Regions from separate parts of the Niveibacterium sp. COAC-50 genome, predicted to be linked through region 2. Evidence: predicted binding sites of a transcription regulator. Region 2 holds the regulator's gene; each other region holds the start of a gene.
The links. The regulator FNR, encoded in region 2, switches genes on or off when oxygen is low (the NO sensors DNR and NnrR bind a similar motif). The targets are predictions, from matches to a motif close to TTGANCTAGNTCAA.

Region 1 (3,272 bases), on a different contig from region 2:
CGCCTGCGTGCGGCTGATGTGCGCGGCAATTTGATGCGACGTGGCGCGCTTGCGCTCGGCGCGCTCGGGCTGGTCGCGACGCCGCTCGTGTTCGCACTGCTGCCCTACACGCGCCCGAGCGTCGCCGGCACGCCGGACCCGATCACGGCCGTAACGCTGTTCGCCTTCCTCGCGCTGCCGTGGCTGATCGTGCTGATTTCAGCCTGGCGCGGCGCCGAGCGTTTCGCGATGGCGAGCGGCGCGTTGATGGCGGGTTTAGAAGCGCTCGCGCTCGGCGTTGCGCTGGCTCACCCGAGCGGCACCCTGGCCGCGCTGCTGTACCTGCTGAAGCCGATCGGCCAAGTGCTTGTCTGCCTGCCGCTCGGCGGCGTGATGACCTGGGCAGGCCGGCGTGCGGCAACGATTGCACGGCGCCGTGCCGGCACCCCACAATGATCGCCACCGCTGCCCACGGAGACGCTGCATGAGCACCCACCTATCCAGCCTCGGACAGATCGCCCTGCACGTGGCCGATGCCGACGCCTCCGAGCGCTTCTACCGCGACGCGCTCGGCCTTCCCTTCCTGTTCCGCTCCGGCAATCTGGTGTTCCTCGACTGCGCGGGTGTGCGGCTGATGCTGCAAGGCGGCCCGGCGCCGCGCTCCCCCGGCAACACGGTGTGCCTCTACTTCAAGGTGCCGGCGATCGAGCCGGCCATGGACGAACTGAGCGACCTCGGCGTCGAGTTCGAAGGGGCCCCGCAGCTGATCGCCCGCATGCCGGACCATGAGTTGTGGATGGGCTTCTTCCGCGACCCGGATGGCTATCTGCTCGCCCTGATGGAGGAGCGGCGCTGAGCGCCCCGCCGAACCTCGCCGGCGAGGCGCCGATCGTCATCGACATCGAGGCCTCCGGCTTCGGTCCGCGCAGCTATCCGATCGAAATCGGACTCGCGCTGGGCAACAACCGGGCGCTGTGCACCCTGGTCTGCCCAGAAGCAGAATGGACCCACTGGGACAGCAGCGCCGAGGCGATTCACCACATCTCGCGCGACAGCCTGTTTCAGCACGGGCGCCCGGCGCAGCATGTGGCCGAAGTCCTCAACCGCGAGCTGGCGGGCAAGGTTGTGTATACCGACGGCTGGGCCAACGACTACACCTGGCTGGCGCTGCTGTTCGACGCCGCAGGGCGCGTGCCGGCCTTCCGCCTCGATAACCTGCGTACGCTGCTGAGCGAGGAAGAAGCCAATCGCTGGCACGACACGAAGGCGCAAGTTCAGGCCGAGTTGCATGTCGAACGCCACCGCGCGAGCAACGATGCGCGCGTGCTGCAGCTGACCCTGCTGCGCCTCAAGCACGGCCTGCAGCCGCTGAGCGAGCGCGGACGCAGCCACGAAGCGCATCTGCTCGACGAGATGGCGAAGCTCGACGCGCTGACGCTGGGCGACCTGATCGCCGCGCAAAGCGGTCTCTTCTCCGCCGAAACCCAGCGCGAACATCACGCCGCGGCCCTCGCATGCGGTGGGCGCGTGATCGCCGAACACCTGCAACACAGCCTGGCCGGATACGTACTGATGCGCCCGTACGATACCGAGAGCTGGGAAATCCTCTCGATCAACATTCACCCCTGGTACCGCAGCACCGGCCTGCATCGGCGGCTGCTCACGCGGACCCTGGCGCACCTGATCTCGCACGGCGCGGTAACGCTGCGCAGCCGCGTGCTGCCCGGCCACGAGATCGCGATGCGCCTGCATGAGAAGCTCGGTTTCGCGCGCGAACGTGAAGCCGCAGACGGCAGCCTCCACTACCTGATCCGCGTGTCAGACCTCGCGCGGCGGCTCAGGCAAGCATGACCCGCCATTTTGCACCGCACAATAACCCCTTGATTAGTAAGGGCTAAGTCACCCGCATTGACGCGCGTCAATGCCACAACGGAAATACGCGCGCCCAATCCGGCGCACAAGGGTGGTGCATGGATCCAACACGACGTCGATTCCTCGGGGGCGCGCGCCCGACCGCCACAGAACGCTACCTGCCGCCGTGGGCCGGCGACGCGCAAGGCTTCCTGCACCGCTGCACACGTTGCGGCGATTGCGTGAGCGCGTGCCCGGTCGGCTTGCTTGCGTTGGACGCGGAAGGCTATCCGTCGCCGCAGTTCGACCAGGCGGCGTGCAGCCTTTGCGGCGAATGTGTCGTGGCCTGTTTGCCGCGCGCGCTCGATCGCAGCGAGGGCCGCGCGGCGTTTGCGCATGTAGCGCAAGTTGGCCCGGGGTGTCTTGCGCTGCAAGGGGTGGAGTGTCGGGTATGCGGCGAAGCATGTGAGGTGACGGCGATTACGTTCCGACCCCAGCTCCGTGCGCTTGCCCAGCCGGCCATCGATGCGTCGTGCTGTACCGGCTGCGGCGCGTGTGTTGGAGTGTGTCCAAGTCATGCGGTGGCCTTGCGGGCACCGTCCGAATCAGTCGCGGGGGAATGAACAACATGCGAATCGTCGGATTGGTGATACGCGCAAAGCCGGAGCATCTGGATTCCGTCAGCACAGCGCTGACGGCCTTGCCGGGCGTAGAGATCCACGGGCGGGACGACGATGCCGGCAAGCTCGTCGTCACAGTCGAAGATGTCCCCGGCGCAGCAACGACCGAGACCCTTACGCAAGTGCAGCTGGTGGAACATCTCGTGTGCCTCACGCTGGCCTACGAATACTCCGACCACGAACCGGAAGGCGCAGCCACGACGGCAGCCCCGGCCGCTACCCAACCCGATACATGTGAGGCCTCAGCCCACGCGGGCTGAGGCCTCACAAGAACAAGACGAATACCTTTCCGGAGGCAGCATGTCACTGAACAGACGCGATTTCATCAAGGCCAACGCCGCTGCAGCGGCCGCTGCATCCGCAGGTGTAAGCCTCGCGGCCCCGAAGGCTGCGCCGGCTACGGCCGAGCCGGTCGACAACACGCTGCGCTGGGACAAGGCGCCCTGCCGTTTCTGCGGCACCGGCTGCTCGGTGCTGGTCGGCGTACAAGGCGGGCGCGTCGTGGCAACGCAAGGCGACCCGGACGCGGAAGTGAACCGCGGGCTCAACTGCATCAAGGGCTACTTCCTGTCGAAGATCATGTACGGCGCCGACCGCCTGACGACGCCGCTGCTGCGCAAGAAGAACGGCGTATACGACAAGAATGGTGACTTCGTGCCCGTGTCGTGGGACGAAGCCTTCGACATCATGGCAAGCAAGTGGAAGGCTGCCATCAAGGAAAAGGGCCCCACATCGATTGCGATGTTCGGCTCGGGCCAGTGG
Region 2 (3,272 bases):
AGCCCGCGTCAGTCAGCTTCGAAATCGCCATGCCCAGGATCTCGAGTTTCTGGTCCGCACTCGGCAAGTCGCCCGCATTGATCCGCCGTTGCGGCATGAAGCGCGTCGGCAGGTGGGCATAGTTGTAGAGTGCAAGACGGTCCGGGGCGATCTCCAGCACGCGATCCAGCGTCTGGCTGACGCGCTCGACGCTCTGGAACGGCAATCCGTAGATCAGATCGATACTGACCGAACGGAAACCATTCGCGCGCGCGGCCGCGATGACCGCCGCGGTTTCCTCAACAGACTGGATGCGGTTGACGGCTTTCTGGACGATCGGGTCAAAATCCTGAACACCGACGCTCATCCGGTTGAAGCCCTCGGCCCCAAGCAGCGCAACGGTTTCAGCGGAAACGCGGCGCGGGTCTACCTCGATCGAGTACTCGCCACCGGGCGTCAGGTTGAAATGCCGGCGGATCGAACGAAACAATTCGCGGATCTCGCTGTCCGACAGGAAGGTCGGTGTGCCGCCGCCCCAGTGCATTTGTGAAACATCGTGCGAGCCGGCGAGCTGTCCGGCGACCAAACCCATTTCTTTGTCAAGATAGCGCAGGTAGCGCTCCGCCCTGCTACGGTCCTTCGTGACAATCTTGTTGCACGCGCAGTAGAAGCAAACCGTATCGCAGAATGGAATGTGGAAATATAATGAGAGGGGTTTTTTGAGGCCGCCCTGCGCGCGCAGACCTAGATGTCTTGCGTAGTCGCTGCGTCCAAAGCCCTCGTGAAACCTGTCCGCGGTCGGATACGACGTGTAGCGCGGGCCGGAAACGTCGAAACGCTGGATGAGATCGCGGTCGAAGACCGGCGTCTGCTCATTCTGATTCATTGTTTATTTTTTTCTCTCTGTGGATGCCGGAAGGTGTCATGAACTCGGTCGGAGCCGTTTGATTGCCATCAACTAGCCCACTTGGAGCACCCGCCTTGGAAAAACCCGCCACGATTCCGCTGACGGCCGTCAATCTTCGCACCGCGTGCACCCAATGCAACCTCAAGGAGCTTTGCCTTCCCGTTGGTCTTGACGACGTCGATCTTGAAAGGATCGACGGCCTCATCACTGCACGCAAGAAGGTCAAGCGGCAGCAGCATTTATACCGTGCTGGGGAGCCTTTCGAAGCAATCTATGCGATTCGCACCGGTTTCTTCAAGACCGACATCCTGACCGAAGACGGCCGGGATCAGGTCACCGGTTTCCAGATGGCCGGAGAGATCCTCGGACTCGACGGCATCTCGACGGATCGGCATGTCTGCAATGCGGTTGCACTTGAGGATTCAGACGTCTGCATGATTCCGTTCGAACGGCTCGAAGAACTCTCGCGCCGCATCGAACCCCTGCAGCGCCAGTTCCACAAGTTCATGAGCCGCGAGATCGTCCGCGAGCAAGGCATCATGATGCTGCTCGGGTCGATGCGCGCAGAAGAACGTCTGGCTGCATTCCTGATCAACCTATCGCAACGCATGCGCCTTCGTGGGTACTCCGCTTCGGAGTTCCACCTTCGCATGACGCGCGAGGAGATAGGCTCTTACCTCGGTCTGAAACTGGAGACAGTGAGCCGGGCGTTCTCCAAATTCCAGGATGACGGCTTGATCAGCGTCCACCAGAAGCACATCCAGATTCTGGATGCGGATGGACTGCGCCGACTGATTGGCCGCGCGAACGTGTAGTTACCACCACGGCGTCGGTCGTTTTGTCAGCGCGACCGACACGATGTAAGCCAGCACCAACAAAGCGGCCACAAATGTGGCCGCTTTTGCTTGGCGTGTGCGCCCGCGCTTGAGCGCGTAAGACCCCAGAACGATGTAGCCAAGCAAGCCAAGCACCTTCGCGGTCAACCAGTCGTCACGAAACGGCGCTACGCGAAGGGTCCAGGCCAAGGCGACGGCCGAGGCGAGCAATCCGGTATCGACGATATGCGGAACCACCCTCGCCCAACGCTGGCGCACCCAAGGCGCATCAATCAGGACGCCGATACCTCTGGCGATGAATCCTGTTGCCGAGAGCACCACGAAACTGACGTGAAGATGTTTGAGCAGCAGGTAATCCATCGGCCTCGTTAGCGTTCCATGACGTAGTCACCAGGAGCAGCGGCAAGCGGAGGAAAGGCTTCGTTGCACACGGGTGGCGGTGCGACACGCTCACCGCAACGCTCGTCCAGCCACCTGAACCAATCGTCCCACCAACTTCCGGCGTGGTGGTCGGCGCGCTCACGCCAACCATGCGCGCTGTCGGTCCGGTGAGCCGTGCCGATCCAGTATTCGCGTTTCGGCGGCTGTACGGGTGGGTTGACGATCCCGAGGATATGCCCGCTGGACGACAGCACGAAGCGCTTGTCTCCACGCACGAAATTGGCCACCCGAAATGCTTGCCGCCACGGGGCAATATGATCGTCTTCGGCCGCAACGGCATACAGCGGTTGGGTGATCCGCCCAAGATCGAGCGACTCGCCAGCGACGGTCAGCGCATCGGCCTCAATCAGGCGATTCTTGAGGTAGAGCTCTCGCAAGTACCACGCATGCATGGCATAGGGCATGCGCGTGGTATCCATGTTCCAGTAGAGCACGTCGAACGACGGCGGCTTTTCGCCCATCAGGTAGCCCTGAACCACGTATTGCCAGATCAACGGGTTCGAGCGCAGCAAGCGGAACGATGTAGCCATGTCGCGGCCGTCGAGGTAACCGCGCTGCTCCATGGCCCGCGTCAGGTAGCGGACGCTCCCTTCATCGATGAAGACCTCCACGTCGCCCGGCTTGGCGAAGTCCACCAATGTCGTAAATAGCGTCCAGTGTGCAACCGGCATCTCATCCGGCGTGTAGTGGCGATTCGCCCATGCCATGTACATCGACAAGGCCGTACCGCCGATGCAGTACCCGACCGCATGTACTTTGTCCGCCCCGGATAGTTGGCGAGCGACCTGAACTATCGCATCCACCCCCTCCTGCAGGTAATCATCGAAACGAACGTCGCGGAGCGCTGCATCGGGGTTCTTCCACGAAGTGATGTACACATCGAAGCCCGCATCGCGCAAATGCCGCACCAGACTCTTCTTCGACGTCAGATCAAGGATGTAGAACTTGTTGATCCATGGCGTCACGATCACGATCGGGGTTTGTCGAACCGTATCCGCCGTCGGGGTGTAGTGGATGACCTCCACCAGGCGGGTGCGGGCAACGACTTCGCCCGGCGTCGTCGCAAGGTTCTTCCCAACCTTGAAATCGGCGGGGTCAGCCATTCGGAT
Region 3 (3,272 bases), on a different contig from region 2:
TGGCGAGTCCGCACCGCCAGCGCGATCGACAGGCTCCAGCCCCAGACCAGATAGGCGAGCCCGCCGAGCATGAACAGACCCGCGTGACCCCACGGTGAAGTGCCGGGCGGCAGCGGGAATGCCATGGCGAACACGGTTGCCAGTACGAGGCTGAAGCCCATCGGCAGCAGGAGGCGACCCCATGCGCTGAGCAGACCGGCGACGAAGCCGACGACGGTGATTTCCAAGCCGAGCAAAATCGGCTGCGCGTGGCTCGCACTGACGAGGAGCGTGACCAGTGCCGTGCCCAGCCATGCGGGCAGGAGCTGCCGCAGCTTGTGGCCCTCAGGCGCCGGCACGTCGGCGATGCTGACCGCCATTGCACCGCTGGAGAGTACCGCCGCGAGCGCGAAGCCGCCGACCATGTAGCCACAGAGGGCAAGTAACAGCACGCCAGCGGCGCAACCGATCCCGTTGTAGATCGTATGGGTGAAGAGCAGACGGGGGAGCTGCGGCATCGTGGTCAGCACCTGCTAAAGACGGTCAGAAAATGCGCAAGCCACGCGCGCGGCGGCGTCATGGCGGATGGGTGTTCTCGGTGATCCGTTTGGCGTGGCGCGCTTGCCTGTGGGGTTGGCCTGCTGCTGCATCGGTCGCAATCAGCGCTTCTGGCCCTGAGCGCCGCGTTGGCCAGACAGGGCGGTGGCGAAGTGTTCGACCATTTCGGTGTCAAACGCGACAAGCGTGATCTGAAGCTTATCGCGGCACGCCAGCGCAGTCAGCGATTCCTCGACCGCGATCGGTGCCGCGAGTTCGGGCGGGTAGCCGTAGATGCCGCAACTGATTGCCGGAAACGCAATGGTGTTGAGCTGATGCTGGTTGGCCAGCGCCAAGCAGGCTCGGAAACAGGCGGCCAGCAGACCGGGCTCGCCGTGCGACCCGCCGCGCCACACGGGGCCAACGGTGTGCAGTACGTGGCGCGCCGGCAAGCGAAACCCTGGCGTGATGCGCGCTTCGCCAGTGGGGCATCCGCCCAGGTCCGCGCAATACTGGCGCAGCTGCGGGCCGGCCGCGCGGTGGATCGCGCCGTCCACGCCACCGCCGCCCAGCAGGCTGCTGTTGGCGGCATTGACGATGGCGTCGAACGCCAGGGTGGTGATGTCCCCCTGCCAGATGTGCAGGCGGGAATCCGGTGCGTCGGCCTGCGCCACGCTCAATCGAGCAACTGTTCCAGCCAGTCGCGCACCGCGTCCTCGTCGGGCAGGCGATAGCGCGCATGCGAATTGCCGGGGCCGACCTTGATCGAGATGCCGTCCAGCGCATTGACGGCGAGGAAGCCATCTTCGTCGGTGATGTCGTCGCCGATGAAGACCGGTTTGCGCCCGGCGAAGGGGAAGGCCTGCATGAAGCGGTTGATCGCCGCGCCCTTGCTCGCTTCGACCGGCTTGACTTCGACCATGCCGCGGGCGTGCATGACGCGCACGCCGCTGCCGGGCAGGCAGCCGGATTCAGCCGCCTTGGCTGCGGCCTCGCGCAGCTCAGGATGACGATGGAAGTGCAGCACCATCGACAAGGCCTTGCGCTCGAAACGCACGCCGAGCGTGAGGTTGGCGAATTGCTCGCAAGCGGCGTGCGCCGTGACGAGGCCCGGCGGCGGCACCAGTTGCTCGCGCGTGGCGTGGGGCGTGAAGCGCCATTCGGCACCATGCTCGCCCGCAGCGGCCAGGCGCAGCGGTTCAAAGAGACTGTCGATGACTTCGATGCTGCGGCCGCTGACCATCGCCAGCGCACCGTCAGCACGGTTGCGCAGTTCGGTCAGCAACGAGCGCAGACCATCGTCGACCAAGGGCACGGTTTCGTCGGGTTTGTCGAACGGAACCAGGGTGCCGTCGAAGTCGAGGAAAAAGGCGAGGGCTTCTGCCGCGAGGCGCGGGGGGGATTTTGTTTGCATGGGGGTAGTCCTTGCTGGGCGTGCGCGCTCTTCTGGGTATAGACGCTTGCCGCGGAAACTGGGTGTGCATTATCCCTGACTGTGCGTCCGGCCGCTTGTTCCGGCTCAAGGAAACAAAGCCGTGTGGCCGCGAAACTGGCTGCACCCCAACGAACCCCAAGAGGTGATCCATGTCGTGTTCCGACACCCTTGCGCAAGAAAACGGCGTTTTCGGCTTTGATGCGCGTGCCATTTCCAAGCGTTTCCGCCACGCCGCAATCTTTGGCGCGCTTGAGTCGCTCAACGATGGCGACGTGATGCGTTTCCAGAACGACCACGATCCGCTGCCCCTGCTGGATCAGATCCGCCACCGCTATGGCGACCAGATCAAGATTGATTATGTGGCGCGCGAGCCGGGCAACATCGTCATCGACTTCCGTGTGCAGTTGGGCGCTTACGCCGAGGCAGCTGCCCAGCAGAGCGCTGGTGGCGGCTGCGGTGGCAACGGTGCGGGAGGCTGCGGCTGCGGTAACTGAACGCGGCGGCTTTAGCGCGACGGGCGTCCCGACTCAGGTCTGGGCGCCCGTTTTCTTTCCAGCGCACGCATTCGCGAGCCAGTCACTCAGGTGGCCGACAAAGCCGCGCACTGCCGCCGAGAGATGGCGGCGCGTTGGATACACCGCGTAGATCGTCAGCGGCTGTGCGCGCCAGGCGCCGAGCACTTCGACCAGCCGGCCGCTGTCGATCAGCGGTTGCAGGATGAAGTCCGGCGCCGAGGTCAGGCCGAGCCCCTGTGCGGCCAGTTCGGCCAGCAGCGGGCCGCTATTGGCGTGCGCCGGTCCGCGCACCGGCACCTTGATGCGCTCGCCCTCGGGGCCGCGGAACACCCAGTTCAAACCCTCCGAAGCGTAGGCGTAAGTCAGGCAAGCGTGCCGTGCCAGATCGGCCGGATGGCGGGGCTCGCCATGGGCCGCGAGGTAGGCGGGGGCCGCGGCAATCATCAGGCGTGCCTGGCCGATCGGCCGCGCGACGAGTGTCTGGCTACCGACCTCGCCCACGCGGATCGCGAGATCCAGGCCTTCCTCGATCAGATCGACCTGCCGGTCTGACAAGGCCACGTCGACGCGAACCGCCGGGAAGCGCGCCACGTAGGCCGCGATGGCGGGCGCCAGGTGGCTCACACCGAAACTGATCGGGGCGGTGAGGCGCAGGGTGCCGCGTGGCTTGGGGTCGCGCGCGCCGGCGAGTTCTTCGGCCTCGGCGATGTCGGCCAGCAGTTGCACGCAACGTTCGTAGTAGGCGCGGCCGTTCTCGGTCAGCGAGAGGCGGCGGGTGGTCCGATGCAGCAGGCGGGCGTCGAGCA

Region 1: napF (ferredoxin-type protein NapF) is a predicted target of FNR. The motif match lies at 1,888-1,901, and genes of this name have one in related genera.
Region 3: HH302_RS04025 (DUF2249 domain-containing protein) is a predicted target of FNR. The motif match lies at 2,026-2,039, and genes of this name have one in related genera.

Annotation. Positions count from the first base shown of each region.
Region 1 covers NZ_JABCJM010000004.1:246,888-250,159, forward strand. The annotation lists gene HH302_RS16710 (MAPEG family protein) at 1-34, shown strand, start outside; gene HH302_RS16715 (hypothetical protein) at 34-435, shown strand; gene HH302_RS16720 (VOC family protein) at 464-835, shown strand; gene HH302_RS22780 (GNAT family N-acetyltransferase) at 772-1,830, shown strand; gene napF (ferredoxin-type protein NapF) at 1,950-2,453, shown strand; gene HH302_RS16735 (chaperone NapD) at 2,459-2,770, shown strand; gene napA (nitrate reductase catalytic subunit NapA) at 2,811-3,272, shown strand, end outside.
Region 2 covers NZ_JABCJM010000003.1:376,671-379,942, forward strand. The annotation lists gene hemN (oxygen-independent coproporphyrinogen III oxidase) at 1-865, opposite strand, end outside; gene fnr (fumarate/nitrate reduction transcriptional regulator Fnr) at 961-1,701, shown strand; gene HH302_RS14915 (SirB2 family protein) at 1,702-2,082, opposite strand; gene HH302_RS14920 (alpha/beta hydrolase) at 2,091-3,272, opposite strand, start outside.
Region 3 covers NZ_JABCJM010000001.1:901,587-904,858, forward strand. The annotation lists gene HH302_RS04010 (FUSC family membrane protein) at 1-497, opposite strand, end outside; gene HH302_RS04015 (O-acetyl-ADP-ribose deacetylase) at 639-1,190, opposite strand; gene otsB (trehalose-phosphatase) at 1,193-1,930, opposite strand; gene HH302_RS04025 (DUF2249 domain-containing protein) at 2,101-2,445, shown strand; gene HH302_RS04030 (LysR family transcriptional regulator) at 2,479-3,272, opposite strand, start outside.